Regions from separate parts of the Sutcliffiella horikoshii genome, predicted to be linked through region 2. Evidence: a T-box and tRNA genes for the amino acid it is inferred to sense, from the RefSeq annotation. Region 2 holds a T-box; the other holds one or more tRNA genes.

Region 1 (7,669 bases), 330 kb from region 2:
CCACCGAAATCCTTACATCGCCGGTAATCTTATCAGCATCATAGATTCCTAAAGGTATTTCATATTTCATAGAAAAAAAGTTATTCAAATCGACAGCTGAATTGAACGGTTGTAGGAATTGTCCTTTTTTCACCCTACGGTACAACGCCTCGACAGATGGACGATACCTAGATGGATCTGTCCCTGTTTCCTTGAATACAGAACGCCACTCGGCCACCCCGGGAATATCTTTCATATCCTTATCTTCTAAATCCAAGTGAAGTGATTCTTGGAAAAGGCGGATTCTGCCTTTTAACATCTGTGGAGAGGAACCAACTGTAATATCTTTATAAAAAATGATACCGAACTTCCCAGCTACATTTTCAGCAACCAAAACCCTCATCTAGCCCACCCTTTCTTTTCATTATTATGGTAATTGTATCATATAACTTGTTCGATACTCCCTTCAAGATTTTTGATTCAAAATGGATATAATTAGATATATCAAACAAAATGATCCTTCTTAAAAATATGTTAAAATATAGGTTGGCTAAAAAAACAATAAAGGAGGTGTTCACATTGAATGAGGAAAAATTAAAAGAAGAAGTAATCGCCTATAGTAAACAAATAGGCATTGATAAGATTGGATTTGCCAGCGCCGGAATCTTCACTGGTCTAAAAGAAAGACTAATCACTCAACAGGAGCTCAACTATCAATCAGGATTCGAGGAACCTGATATAGAAAAACGCACTAACCCTGAGCTCATAGTACCCAAAGCGAAAAGCATCATTGCTATTGCTCTTGCCTATCCTTCCAAAATGAAAGACGCACCAAGAAGCACTAGGGAAGAGCGACGCGGGATATTTTGCCGTGCATCTTGGGGAGTCGATTACCACGATATTTTACGTGAGAAACTCAGCTTGCTAGAAGCATTTATAAAAGAAAAACGTCCAGACGCTCTAATGAAATTGATGGTAGATACCGGTGAGCTTAGTGACAGGGCGGTTGCTGAACGTGCAGGTATCGGATGGAGCGGAAAAAACTGTGCCATTATAACGCCTGAATTTGGTTCCTATGTGTATTTAGGAGAAATGATTACTACATTACCCTTTGAACCAGATACACCACTAGAAGACAACTGTGGGACCTGTAATAAATGTGTGGAAGTCTGTCCTACAGGTGCACTCGTTCAAGGTGGACAACTCGATTCCAATAAATGCATTGCATTCCTAACACAAACAAAAGGCTTCCTTGCCGAAGAATATCGCACCAAATTAGGGAACAGGCTATATGGTTGTGATACTTGCCAGACAGTGTGTCCTGAAAATAAAGGCAAAAACTTTCATCTTCACCCTGAAATGGAGCCCGATCCTGAAATTGTAAAACCGAAACTAAAACCTCTTTTGACCATCTCCAACAGAGAATTTAAAGAGAACTTTGGTAAGATCTCTGGATCCTGGCGTGGGAAAAAACCGATACAGCGAAACGCCATTATTGCGCTAGCTCATTACAAAGATACTTCGTCTATTCCTGATCTCCTAAGTCTATTAAAAAATGATCCTCGTCCGGTAATAAGAGGAACAGCAGCCTGGGCAGTAGGAAAAATAGGTGATAAGCAAGCTTTAGAATCACTGCAAAATTATAAAGCAACGGAAAAAGATCCTGAAGTGTTAAAAGAACTTGAAAAAGGAATTGGCATGCTAACTGAATAGAATCAACAACACGTTTAAAAGCCACAGAGCACCAGTTGCCCTGTGGCTTTTATTAATTGATAAAAAAGCTGAACTTTCAAAGACGCAAAAAAGACCCCAACCAAAGGTCAGAGTCTTGATAAGTTATGTATGGAGCGGGTGATGGGAATCGAACCCACGACATCAGCTTGGAAGGCTGAGGTTTTACCATTAAACTACACCCGCGATTGGTACCGGTGGCCGGGGTCGAACCGGCACTCCAGAGGAACACGATTTTGAGTCGTGCGCGTCTGCCAATTCCGCCACACCGGCATACTCAATCATAATTATTCAAATGGTGCCGAGGACCGGAATCGAACCGGTACGGTAGTCACCTACCGCAGGATTTTAAGTCCTGTGCGTCTGCCAGTTCCGCCACCCCGGCTTGTCTCGTATATATGAATAACTATTTTAATAAAATTGGAGGTGGCAACCGGATTTGAACCGGTGATAAAGGTTTTGCAGACCTTGGCCTTACCACTTGGCTATGCCACCTGAAATATTTGGAGCGGAAGACGGGATTCGAACCCGCGACCCCCACCTTGGCAAGGTGGTGTTCTACCACTGAACTACTTCCGCAAAAATGGCTGGGCTAGCTGGATTCGAACCAACGCATGTCGCAGTCAAAGTGCGATGCCTTACCGCTTGGCTATAGCCCAATAAAACTGGAAATAAAAACGACTCAATCTTTTATATAAGTCGATAAAATAAAATATGGGGCGACTGATGGGAATCGAACCCACGAATGCCTGAACCACAATCAGGTGCGTTAACCACTTCGCCACAGCCGCCATAATTTTTATAAAATTGGCAGGGGCAGTAGGAATCGAACCCACACCGGAGGTTTTGGAGACCTCTGTTCTACCGTTAAACTATGCCCCTATGATGCAATTTGTTACTTTTTATTTTAAAAGAAATGGTGGAGGGGGGCAGATTCGAACTGCCGAACCCGAAGGAGCGGATTTACAGTCCGCCGCGTTTAGCCACTTCGCTACCCCTCCATATTTCTGGTGCCGGCGATAGGAGTCGAACCCACGACCTACTGATTACAAGTCAGTTGCTCTACCAACTGAGCTACACCGGCATTATATGGTGATTTTTTCACTTTGGTGAAAAAATCATGGTGGCTCGGGACGGAATCGAACCGCCGACACATGGATTTTCAGTCCATTGCTCTACCAACTGAGCTACCGAGCCTAATTCTATTTTCAAAGAAAATGGCGGTCCCGACCGGGATCGAACCGGCGATCTCCTGCGTGACAGGCAGGCATGTTAACCGCTACACCACGGGACCATTTGGTTGCGGGGACAGGATTTGAACCTGCGACCTTCGGGTTATGAGCCCGACGAGCTACCGAACTGCTCCACCCCGCGATAATATAAAGAATGTTAGAAAACTAATGGTGGAGGATGACGGGATCGAACCGCCGACCCTCTGCTTGTAAGGCAGATGCTCTCCCAGCTGAGCTAATCCTCCTATGTATGGACACTCATTGTAAATGTCTCGGAAAAACTTTGGTGACCCGTACGGGATTCGAACCCGTGTTACCGCCGTGAAAGGGCGGTGTCTTAACCGCTTGACCAACGGGCCAAAGATAATGGCGGAGAGCAAGGGATTTGAACCCTTGAGACGGCGTTGACCGTCTACACGATTTCCAATCGTGCTCCTTCGGCCACTCGGACAGCTCTCCATATTATTGGCTCCACCAGTAGGATTCGAACCTACGACCCTTCGGTTAACAGCCGAATGCTCTACCGCTGAGCTATGGTGGATTAATACCAGCCTGGCAACGTCCTACTCTCACAGGGGGAGATCCCCCAACTACCATCGGCGCTGAAGAGCTTAACTTCCGTGTTCGGTATGGGAACGGGTGTGACCTCTTCGCCATCATTACCAGACAAATATTATTATAATATATCTTTGAAGAAAATCAAGATGTTTTTTCATCTTTTTTTGTTCCTTCAAAACTAGATAATGTGTTCCTATCAAGATATTCATATCGTTCACTTATTTCGATACTTATTTGGGTTAAGTCCTCGATCGATTAGTATTCGTCAGCTGCACATGTCACCATGCTTCCACCTCGAACCTATCTACCTGATCATCTTTCAGGGATCTTACTTGCCGAAGCAAAAGGAAATCTCATCTTGAGGGGGGCTTCATGCTTAGATGCTTTCAGCACTTATCCCGTCCGCACGTAGCTACCCAGCTATGCCTTTGGCAAGACAACTGGTACACCAGCGGTGCGTCCATCCCGGTCCTCTCGTACTAAGGACAGCTCCTCTCAAATTTCCTGCGCCCACGACGGATAGGGACCGAACTGTCTCACGACGTTCTGAACCCAGCTCGCGTACCGCTTTAATGGGCGAACAGCCCAACCCTTGGGACCGACTACAGCCCCAGGATGCGATGAGCCGACATCGAGGTGCCAAACCTCCCCGTCGATGTGGACTCTTGGGGGAGATAAGCCTGTTATCCCCGGGGTAGCTTTTATCCGTTGAGCGATGGCCCTTCCATGCGGAACCACCGGATCACTAAGCCCGACTTTCGTCCCTGCTCGACTTGTAGGTCTCGCAGTCAAGCTCCCTTGTGCCTTTACACTCTGCGAATGATTTCCAACCATTCTGAGGGAACCTTTGGGCGCCTCCGTTACTCTTTAGGAGGCGACCGCCCCAGTCAAACTGCCCACCTGACACTGTCTCCCAGCCCGATAAGGGCTGCGGGTTAGAATTTCAATACAGCCAGGGTAGTATCCCACCGACGCCTCCACCGAAGCTAGCGCTCCGGCTTCTCAGGCTCCTACCTATCCTGTACAAGCTGTACCAAAATTCAATATCAGGCTACAGTAAAGCTCCACGGGGTCTTTCCGTCCTGTCGCGGGTAACCTGCATCTTCACAGGTACTATAATTTCACCGAGTCTCTGGTTGAGACAGTGCCCAGATCGTTACGCCTTTCGTGCGGGTCGGAACTTACCCGACAAGGAATTTCGCTACCTTAGGACCGTTATAGTTACGGCCGCCGTTTACTGGGGCTTCGGTTCAAAGCTTCGCTTGCGCTAACCTCTCCCCTTAACCTTCCAGCACCGGGCAGGCGTCAGCCCCTATACTTCGCCTTACGGCTTCGCAGAGACCTGTGTTTTTGCTAAACAGTCGCCTGGGCCTATTCACTGCGGCTCTCTCGGGCTTTAACACCCTAACAGAGCACCCCTTCTCCCGAAGTTACGGGGTCATTTTGCCGAGTTCCTTAACCAGAGTTCTCTCGCTCACCTTAGGATTCTCTCCTCGCCTACCTGTGTCGGTTTGCGGTACGGGCACCATACTCCTCGCTAGAGGCTTTTCTTGGCAGTGTGAAATCAGGAACTTCGGTACTATATTTCCCTCGCTATCACAGCTCAGCCTTAATGAGAAGCGGATTTGCCTACTTCTCAGCCTTACTGCTTAGACGCGCATATCCAACAGCGCGCTTACCCTATCCTTCTGCGTCCCCCCATTGCTCAAACGGAGTGGAGGTGGTACAGGAATATCAACCTGTTATCCATCGCCTACGCCTTTCGGCCTCGGCTTAGGTCCCGACTAACCCTGAGCGGACGAGCCTTCCTCAGGAAACCTTAGGCATTCGGTGGAAGGGATTCTCACCCTTCTTTCGCTACTCATACCGGCATTCTCACTTCTAAGCGCTCCACCAGTCCTTACGGTCTAGCTTCAACGCCCTTAGAACGCTCTCCTACCACTGTTCGTAAGAACAGTCCGCAGCTTCGGTGATACGTTTAGCCCCGGTACATTTTCGGCGCAGAGTCACTCGACCAGTGAGCTATTACGCACTCTTTAAATGGTGGCTGCTTCTAAGCCAACATCCTGGTTGTCTAAGCAACTCCACATCCTTTTCCACTTAACGTATACTTGGGGACCTTAGCTGGCGGTCTGGGCTGTTTCCCTCTTGACTACGGATCTTATCACTCGCAGTCTGACTCCCATGGATAAGTCTTTGGCATTCGGAGTTTGACTGAATTCGGTAATCCGATGAGGACCCCTAGTCCAATCAGTGCTCTACCTCCAAGACTCTAACACATGAGGCTAGCCCTAAAGCTATTTCGGAGAGAACCAGCTATCTCCAGGTTCGATTGGCATTTCACCCCTACCCACACCTCATCCGCTCACTTTTCAACGTGAGTCGGTTCGGGCCTCCATTCAGTGTTACCTGAACTTCACCCTGGACATGGGTAGATCACCTGGTTTCGGGTCTACGACCACGTACTCATGCGCCCTATTCAGACTCGCTTTCGCTACGGCTCCGTCTCATCGACTTAACCTTGCACGTAATCGTAACTCGCCGGTTCATTCTACAAAAGGCACGCTATCACCCATTAACGGGCTCTAACTACTTGTAGGCACACGGTTTCAGGATCTATTTCACTCCCCTTCCGGGGTGCTTTTCACCTTTCCCTCACGGTACTGGTTCACTATCGGTCACTAGGGAGTATTTAGCCTTGGGAGATGGTCCTCCCTGCTTCCGACGGGATTTCTCGTGTCCCGCCGTACTCAGGATCCACTCAGGAGGGAACGAAGTTTCAACTACAGGGTTTTTACCTTCTATGACGGACCTTTCCAGATCGCTTCATTTACCCCGTTCCTTTGTAACTCCATGTTGAGTGTCCTACAACCCCAAGAGGCAAGCCTCTTGGTTTGGGCTAATTCCGTTTCGCTCGCCGCTACTCAGGAAATCGCGTTTGCTTTCTCTTCCTCCGGGTACTAAGATGTTTCAGTTCCCCGGGTCTGCCTTCCTTACCCTATGTATTCAGATAAGGATACTGCTCCATTACGAGCAGTGGGTTTCCCCATTCGGAAATCTCCGGATCAAAGCTTACTTACAGCTCCCCGAAGCATATCGGTGTTAGTCCCGTCCTTCATCGGCTCCTAGTGCCAAGGCATCCACCGTGCGCCCTTAATAACTTAACCGTTGACCAATATGGTCATGTGTCGATATCAGCGATGATATCTATAAAGAAAATTACTAAGATGAACGATATTTTGTGAATATCTTGATATTAGTTACATTATCTAGTTTTCAAGGAACAACAGAGATAAATCGAATGATTTATCTGCGACAATTCATAAGAACTGTCATTATTGAGAGAATGCTCTCTCAAAACTAAACAAAACAACAAGCGTACATTCCTTAGAAAGGAGGTGATCCAGCCGCACCTTCCGATACGGCTACCTTGTTACGACTTCACCCCAATCATCTGTCCCACCTTAGGCGGCTGGCTCCAAAAGGTTACCCCACCGACTTCGGGTGTTACAAACTCTCGTGGTGTGACGGGCGGTGTGTACAAGGCCCGGGAACGTATTCACCGCGGCATGCTGATCCGCGATTACTAGCGATTCCGGCTTCATGCAGGCGAGTTGCAGCCTGCAATCCGAACTGAGAACGGTTTTATGGGATTGGCTCGACCTCGCGGTTTTGCTGCCCTTTGTACCGTCCATTGTAGCACGTGTGTAGCCCAGGTCATAAGGGGCATGATGATTTGACGTCATCCCCACCTTCCTCCGGTTTGTCACCGGCAGTCACCTTAGAGTGCCCAACTGAATGCTGGCAACTAAGATCAAGGGTTGCGCTCGTTGCGGGACTTAACCCAACATCTCACGACACGAGCTGACGACAACCATGCACCACCTGTCACTCTGTCCCCCGAAGGGGAACGTCCTATCTCTAGGAGTGTCAGAGGATGTCAAGACCTGGTAAGGTTCTTCGCGTTGCTTCGAATTAAACCACATGCTCCACCGCTTGTGCGGGCCCCCGTCAATTCCTTTGAGTTTCAGTCTTGCGACCGTACTCCCCAGGCGGAGTGCTTAATGCGTTAGCTGCAGCACTAAAGGGCGGAAACCCTCTAACACTTAGCACTCATCGTTTACGGCGTGGACTACCAGGGTATCTAATCCTGTTTGCTCCCCACGCTT
Region 2 (7,669 bases):
AAGACTATCGGTACCGAACCAATAATAATCTTCAACTCCACGTTGTTCGTAAACGTCCACTCCATCTCTTGTTCCATCCATGATACCAAGTTTCTCAATGCCAGGAACTTTAGGAGGAAGATTCCCCTGTGTTACATCCTGAGTATTAAAACCGTGATTATTCATAAATGGTCCAAAAAGTGCAAGAAATGCAATGACGATTAGAATAACAGCTCCAGCAATAGCTGCTTTATTTTTCTTAATGCGCAACCATGCAGTTTGCCAATAGGTCAAACTTGGTTTCGCTATTTTTTCACTTTTACTAGGGTCTTGTACCGCCGGTTGGAATAATTCCTTTGGCAGTTTATCAAATTTGTTGTTATTCATTATTTCTTACCTCCTGCCAGGCGAATACGCGGGTCGATAATTCCATAAAGAATATCAACTACAAGAACGATGACAATGAAAAGTGCTGCAAAGAACAATGTCGTTCCCATGATTACTGGATAGTCGTTTGTTGTAATGGATCGCACAAACTGTTCTCCAAGACCTGGGATAGAGAAGATTTTCTCAATAACAAGTGTTCCTGTCATCAAACTTACAGCCAACGGTCCTAGAACCGTTACGACTGGAATCAATGCATTTCTTAATGCATGCTTTACTGCGATATCATAATTGGAAGCACCTTTAGCACGTGCCAAAGTAATATAATCTGAACCTAAAACCTCGATCATTTCGGTACGCATGAAACGTGCGGAAATGGCGATTGGGAACATCGCTAGTGCAATCGTTGGCAGGACCGTAAATTCCCATCCTGACCAGAAGGCAACTGGAAACCAGCCAAGTTTAACCCCAATCCAGTATTGTAATAATCCTGCGAAAACAAAGGAAGGAATCGATTTACCAAGCACGGCCATAATGGTGGAACCGTAGTCAACCCATGTGTTTTGTCTTAATGCAGCAATAACTCCTAAGAATATTCCGATTATTGTACCGAAGAACATTGCTTGGAACCCAAGTTGAGCTGATGGGCCGATACGCTGCATAATCAAACTCGTAACGCTTCTGTTGTCATATTGAAACGAGATACCAAGATCACCTTGAACTAGGCTTCCTAGATATTTCAAATATTGTACAGGCATTGGATCATCAAGACCATATTTGGCATTTAGAATTGCTTTTTGTGCTTCTGACAGTTTGTCTTGCATCGTAAATGGGGAACCTGGCATCATCTTCATCAGGAAGAATGTAAATGAGGCAATTAAGAATAAGGTGATAAACATATATAAGATACGTTGCAACAAGTACTTTGTCATCTCTGCACCTCCTAAAAAATAATGCGTCGAATTCGAATTGTTTATAATTTTCCCTAAAATTCGACAATTTCCTTACAGGGAAAAAGAGAGTATATGTTTCAAATATACTCTCTTTTTCTCTATTTTAAAAGAATTATTTTTATATCAGTATAATATTATTTACCGCTGATGTAAGCCCATTTGTAGCTGAAGTCAGGACCAAAGTTGTGACGGTATACGTTTTGAACGTAAGGCTTCCAAAGTCTTGTCGTACCACGTTGGTAGATTGGAGCAATCGCAGCGTCTTCTTCAAGAAGAATTCTTTCTGCTTCTTGCATCGCTTCAAAACGTTTTACTGGATCGTTCGCATACGTAGTCATTACGTCGTTCAATAATTTATCGTACTCTTCGTTGGAATAACCCATCTTGTTGTTTCCACCATCTGTAATCCAAAGATTAGAGAAAGAAATCGCATCAAGATAGTCAGGACCCCATCCAGCAAGCTGCATGTCATAGTCCATTGCTGCATCTAAATCCAGACGTTGAGCAAATGGTACTTCTTTCAACTTGATTGTTAAACCAGGAAGATTTTCTTGCAATTGGTTTTGAAGGTATTCTTGCATAGTTTTCGCTGTTTCAGTGTCTCCACCAAGGATTTCAATTGTAACAGCCTCAGTACCTAGCTCTTCAAGACCTTTTTCCCAATGCTCTTTAGCTTTTTCTGCATCAAATGCGTTTATATCGCCATTCTTTTCGCGGAAGTCTTCTCCTGTTTCAGGGTGTTGAACAAATTCAACAGGTACAGAGTAGTTTGCCGGAATAGAACCGTTGTTTAATACGTAATCAGCCATGTCTTGCTTATTGAAGCCCATAGAAATTGCTTTACGGATGTTAACATTCGCTAAAGCTTCGTTTTTCGTTTGGTTAAATTTAAACCAGAAAATAGTTGGCTCCAGGTAAGAAATCAAATCTGGATCTTCTTTGTACTGAGTTACAAAGTCAGATGTTAAACCAGGAGAAATATCAATTTGTTGTGCAGTGTATAAGTTAACACCAGTAGAAACTTCTTTAACAACTTTAACGTTGATTTCATCAAGTTTTACTGTTTCAGCATCCCAATAGTCAGCATTTTTCTTCATTGTCCAGCCTACTTCATGCTCCCAGCTGTCTAAAGTGAATGGACCGTTGTAGATTAGAGTGTCAGCTTCTAATGCATATTTGTCACCTTGTTCTTCCAAGAACTTTTGGTTTTGTGGGAAGAACGTAGGGAATGTCATTAAAGATTCAAAATAAGCAACTGGTTGCTCAAGCGTTACCTCAAGAGTATAATCATCAACTGCTTTTACACCAAGCTCTTCAAGTGGTAATTCACCAGCAGAAACTTGTGTAGCATTTTTGATTTTTCCATTCATCATATATGGACCATATTCAGAACCAGAGTTCGGGTCAACTGCACGCTGCCAAGCAAATACGAAATCGTTTGCCGTTACAGGCTCGCCGTTTGACCATACGGAATCTTCACGTAATGTGAAAGTATAAGTAAGACCGTCTTCGGATACTTCATGACTTTTCGCAACACCTTCTACTACTTCATCATTTTCTCCAAGTCTGTAAAGACCTTCAAAAACGTTGTTCATTACGTTGAATGCTACTGCATCAGTACCTTGTACTGAGTCCATTGTTGGAATCTCTGCAGAATCAACTACGTTAAGTACTTGTGGACCTGTAGGTTCTCCTTCACCTGCTGGTGGAGTTTCCCCTTGTCCTCCATTGTTTTGCGCTGAATTTCCGCCGCCACATGCAGCTAAGAAAGCACTAAGTACAAGTGTAAGCGCTAAAAGAAGTAAATATTTTGACTTTTTCATTTACTTAACCCCCTAGAAAATTATGTCGAAAATTGTTGTGTTTCGAGGTAACGATTTTTATTATACAAGTTTTCTAAACATTGTGCATTCATAAATTTAACGTCAATTTTACAAAATACTGATATTTCAAGCATATTCATTACAAAAATGGTTCGAAAGACCTATAAAGTTTTCGTGAATAATGCTTCAAATATTGCAAATATATTACAAACGTTACATCTTTTTGACTTTATACTTTTACAAGTAATTCCTTTTATAGTTTCTTTATATTTGTCTTATTCTATTCATTTCATTACAATACAATTTAGATGACAAATTTTAAACTTCTTACATAGGAGGGAGCATGAATATTTCGATTAGATCTTCACTCATCTTTTTCTTGATTTTACTTTTAGCGACATTCGGCACAAGTTGGATATATTATGGAGAAATTAACCTGCTGACCTTCATTAATACATCCTTTACCATTTCTAGTGTCTTTATTTTTATTTCTTTATTTACATTAGTGGTCCAAAAAGGTTTTTTTGATGGTATTACCTACAGTTTCAGAAGAATTTTTGCATCCTCACAACCTGACAAAGAGTTAGCACAAGATATTAGAAATGAAATGAGACCGCCATCTGAACTATTACAACCACTATCCACTCAGCATATTTTTGTAGCTTCCCTGTTGTTGTTCCTTTGTATGTTGATTTCGCTATTTATGTATTACAATAGTTGATATTTTCCATTGAAATGGTTATAATAAAAGAATATTTATTCAATAAAAGCAATGATGAAGAGTAGTACTAAACTGCTTAGTTTTTAGAGAGTTTGTGGGTGGTGTGAACAAACAGCTAACCGTTTAGGAATGGACTTCTGAGCTTCACGGCTGAACAAATTAGTAGGCTGTGACGTATCCTTACGTTACAAGGTTAAGTGATTTCTGCATTTTTTGTGTGAAATAATAAGGGTGGTACCACGGTCCATTCGTCCCTTTTTCAGGGATGATTGGGCCTTTTTGTGTGTGTTAAATCTTAACCGTTGATTTCCGTTCCAGGCGCTTCGCTTTCCTGCGGGCGGTCCGGGAGCCTCCTCACTTCGTTGCGGGGTCTCCCCTGTCCCTTCCTCCCGCGGGAGTCTGCGCGCCTTCCACTGCAATCAACTTATTATTTTATACAAAGTAAAAATAACCATCACCTATTTATAAAGAAGAGGAGAATAAACAATGAAAACAATTTTCTCAGGGATTCAACCAAGTGGGAATGTAACGCTTGGTAACTACATCGGAGCAATGAAGCAGTTTGTCGAACTGCAAAACGATTACAACAGTTACTTCTGTATCGTGGACCAACACGCAATTACAGTTCAACAGGATCCACAGGAGCTACGCAGAAATATCCGAAAGCTAGCTGCTCTATACCTTGCGATCGGCCTTGACCCAGAAAAAGCAACACTTTTTATTCAATCAGAAGTACCTGCGCACGCTCAACTTGGATGGATGATGCAATGCGTTGCGTATATCGGTGAATTGGAAAGAATGACACAATTTAAGGATAAATCAACAGGGAAGGAAGCCGTAACGGCGGGATTACTTACTTATCCACCATTAATGGCTGCAGATATCCTACTTTACAACACAGATGTTGTTCCCGTTGGAGAAGACCAAAAACAACATCTTGAATTGACAAGAGATCTTGCAGAACGTTTTAATAAAAAATACAGAGATATCCTGACTGTTCCAGAAGTTAAGATTGCAAAAGTCGGTGCGAGAATCATGTCTCTAACAGAGCCAACAAAGAAAATGAGTAAATCAGATCCAAATCTTAAGTCTTTTATCTCCTTATTGGATTCGCCCAAGCAACTGGAGAAAAAAATTAAGAGTGCAGTAACCGACTCTGAAGGAATTGTTCGTTACGATAAAGAAAACAAACCCGGAGTTTCCAATCTACTTTCTATCTATTCTATTTTGGCCAACAAAACGATTGAGGAATTGGAAGTTCAATATGAAGGAAAAGGATATGGAGACTTTAAAGGTGACCTTGCCAATGTAGTAGTTGAAGCTCTTGAACCTATTCAAACGAAGTACAATGATCTTATTGAATCAGACAAACTCGATGCCATCCTTGATGAAGGTGCCGAACGCGCAAACCGTGTTGCCATGAAAACACTTAAGAAAATTGAAAATGCAATGGGCCTAGGCCGCAAACGCCGTTAAGCACAAATAAAAAAAGCTGTCAGTGCAAATCTCTGACAGCCTTTTTCTTTCCTCGGAAATATTCGACAGTTAATTAACTTTCGGGTGTTGCTCCAACTCCCACAACTTCTCAAAGAACGGCTGACCTTTTACCAAATGCTCACAGAATGTCTGATGTTTTTCAGACCAACCTTCCCTTGTTTCCTCAAGCAACTGTGACCAGACTTCCTCAAAACTCATCGACTGAATTTCTCGGTAATGAATAGGGTTCCATTCCGTATACCAATATCTAATTTCAGCAACATTGCAAGTTGACCTTAATTGATCCAATGCCATAAAAAGAAGTTGCTTCAATTGTCTTTCTTTTCTAGTCAAACCGTTCATTATATCTGGTGATGGGGATAAAATATGATAATCTTTTTGCGATTTGCTAGTTGGTGAGAAAGAATACATTTGAAAATCATGGTTTTCCACCATATCATATACTAGTTGTTCTTGCCGTGGAATCAATCTACTTTTGCGAATTGGAATATTATAACCGATCGTATCAACAGCTAATATTCCCTGTCCATCTGTTACAACAAAGCAGTAGTCCAGTTGAATTCTCTCATGGTTTTTGCGAATGTAGCTTTTTTGAAAAATATCTTCCAGCAAAGATGAAGGCAGCTCTTGGAGGTCGTTTTCAATATAATGAAACAAAACAGAATCTACTTTCAATAGAGGAACTTGGTCCAACAATTCTACACTATCGTCCTTCCTCCACTCATGAAAATGACAAACATTATAACCGTTTTCTTCTCCTTCAAACCAATTTACCCATACGTCATGAAGATACAACATATCATACCCCTCACTTCACATCTACTCTTTTATTTATCCAACAGTATGAACAGTGAAGTGCATAATTATTCCAAAATACCCAATTAATTTTCCGTAAGTCTACTCTTTGTCCCGAAAAGACGGATTTGGGTCGCCAGATAAATAGATGCTGATGGCAACCAGAATCATACCAATAGGTAAAAGATAGCATTCTGGCCTGGTAAGCAGAAAAAATAAAAACTCCATTAAACTTAATCCTGTTGCAAATAGATTCAAGTATGCAATCGTGCTAATTCCGCCAACAACCGAGATGCCAAACCCAGTGACAAAAAGAATCCCCCTGATCATTAGCCATCTCTCACAAAATATTTCCTATTTATGAGCATAATAATGTCTCCTTGTCCAAACTATTATTATCATTTTATGACATGACAATAAAATAATGACAAGTTCGTCTAAAAATAGGCAAAAAGAAAAGCCGAGATCGGCTCTCAGCTTTTCTAGTCAAGTGTTTTTGGATCAAGTGCATCACGTAATCCATCTCCAACAAAGTTGAAACTTAACACTGTTATTAAAATCATTAACCCAGGAAATAACGGATACCACCAGTGTTTTAACATGATAGTAAAGTTTTGCGCATCCTGAAGCATGTTCCCCCAACTTGGTGTTGGCGGTTGGATCCCTAAACCTAAGTAACTTAACGCGGATTCTGCCAAGATAACTCCCCCTACTCCTAATGTTGCAGATACGATGATTGGACCCATCGCATTTGGTAGGATATGAGAGAAGATGATTGTATGACTTCTTGTTCCAATTGTTTTGGAAGCAAGAACGAATTCACGTGTACGAAGTGATAAGAACTCTCCACGCACAAGACGTGCTGTAAACGTCCATCCAGTTAAAGCGAAGATCAAGATTAGCTTGTCCACACCTGGTTGGAAGATTGTAACCAATGTGATTAGCAAGAAAATAGTTGGAATGGAAATGATAACGTCTACGATACGCATTAGAACTGCATCAATTTTTCCGCCGAAATAACCGGCAACCGCACCAATAACTGTTCCAATTGTAATAGAACCTGCTACAGAAGCAAATCCAACTAGTAGTGATACTCTAGCTCCGAACAGGATACGTGAAAATACATCACGACCATATCTGTCCGTTCCAAGCCAATGTTCTCCACCTGGAGTCTGTAATTTGTTCAATAAGCTTTGCTTTTGCGGTTCAAACTGTGCAATAAGTGGTGCAAATAGTGCTAGTGTGATGATTATGAAGAGAAGTACTGCCCCGATGACAGCAAGTTTATTCTTCATAAATTTACTAATCGTTATTTTCGTTAATGTATCAGGTTTTTTCTTAATATTGGGGTTTAACGATTGGTTAGTTGGTTGAGTTGATGGTTGAGTTTGCATCGATGTTCCCCCTTCTAGTACTCAATTCTCGGGTCAAAAATTGCATATAGGATATCGGCAACCAAGTTTCCGATAACTACAAAGACCGCTGAGATAACTGTTAGTGCCATAATTACTGGATAG

The links. A T-box is a leader RNA that pairs with one kind of tRNA and senses whether it is charged. The one in region 2 lies ahead of trpS (tryptophan--tRNA ligase), so its partner is inferred to be a tRNA-Trp.
Region 1: it encodes a tRNA-Trp, which carries the amino acid that the T-box ahead of trpS (tryptophan--tRNA ligase) is inferred to sense. The anticodon was not compared.

Annotation. Positions count from the first base shown of each region.
Region 1 covers NZ_CP082918.1:989,230-996,898, reverse strand. Annotated here, with positions in the region: gene K7887_RS05230 (B3/B4 domain-containing protein) at 1-382, opposite strand, end outside; gene queG (tRNA epoxyqueuosine(34) reductase QueG) at 559-1,692, shown strand; tRNA gene K7887_RS05220 (tRNA-Gly) at 1,823-1,896, opposite strand; tRNA gene K7887_RS05215 (tRNA-Leu) at 1,900-1,983, opposite strand; tRNA gene K7887_RS05210 (tRNA-Leu) at 2,007-2,095, opposite strand; tRNA gene K7887_RS05205 (tRNA-Cys) at 2,132-2,205, opposite strand; tRNA gene K7887_RS05200 (tRNA-Gly) at 2,215-2,289, opposite strand; tRNA gene K7887_RS05195 (tRNA-Gln) at 2,295-2,369, opposite strand; tRNA gene K7887_RS05190 (tRNA-His) at 2,426-2,501, opposite strand; tRNA gene K7887_RS05185 (tRNA-Trp) at 2,519-2,592, opposite strand; tRNA gene K7887_RS05180 (tRNA-Tyr) at 2,628-2,711, opposite strand; tRNA gene K7887_RS05175 (tRNA-Thr) at 2,719-2,794, opposite strand; tRNA gene K7887_RS05170 (tRNA-Phe) at 2,832-2,907, opposite strand; tRNA gene K7887_RS05165 (tRNA-Asp) at 2,929-3,004, opposite strand; tRNA gene K7887_RS05160 (tRNA-Met) at 3,008-3,084, opposite strand; tRNA gene K7887_RS05155 (tRNA-Val) at 3,112-3,187, opposite strand; tRNA gene K7887_RS05150 (tRNA-Glu) at 3,227-3,301, opposite strand; tRNA gene K7887_RS05145 (tRNA-Ser) at 3,310-3,401, opposite strand; tRNA gene K7887_RS05140 (tRNA-Asn) at 3,409-3,483, opposite strand; rRNA gene rrf (5S ribosomal RNA) at 3,493-3,609, opposite strand; rRNA gene K7887_RS05130 (23S ribosomal RNA) at 3,736-6,667, opposite strand; rRNA gene K7887_RS05125 (16S ribosomal RNA) at 6,892-7,669, opposite strand, start outside.
Region 2 covers NZ_CP082918.1:1,323,273-1,330,941, reverse strand. Annotated here, with positions in the region: gene opp3C (oligopeptide ABC transporter permease) at 1-366, opposite strand, end outside; gene opp3b (oligopeptide ABC transporter permease) at 366-1,295, opposite strand; gene K7887_RS06805 (peptide ABC transporter substrate-binding protein) at 1,451-3,139, opposite strand; gene K7887_RS06800 (DUF3899 domain-containing protein) at 3,483-3,860, shown strand; T-box leader at 3,903-4,119, shown strand; gene trpS (tryptophan--tRNA ligase) at 4,347-5,336, shown strand; gene K7887_RS06790 (YjbA family protein) at 5,406-6,155, opposite strand; gene K7887_RS06785 (YuzI family membrane protein) at 6,255-6,482, opposite strand; gene opp4C (oligopeptide ABC transporter permease) at 6,635-7,546, opposite strand; gene K7887_RS06775 (ABC transporter permease) at 7,561-7,669, opposite strand, start outside.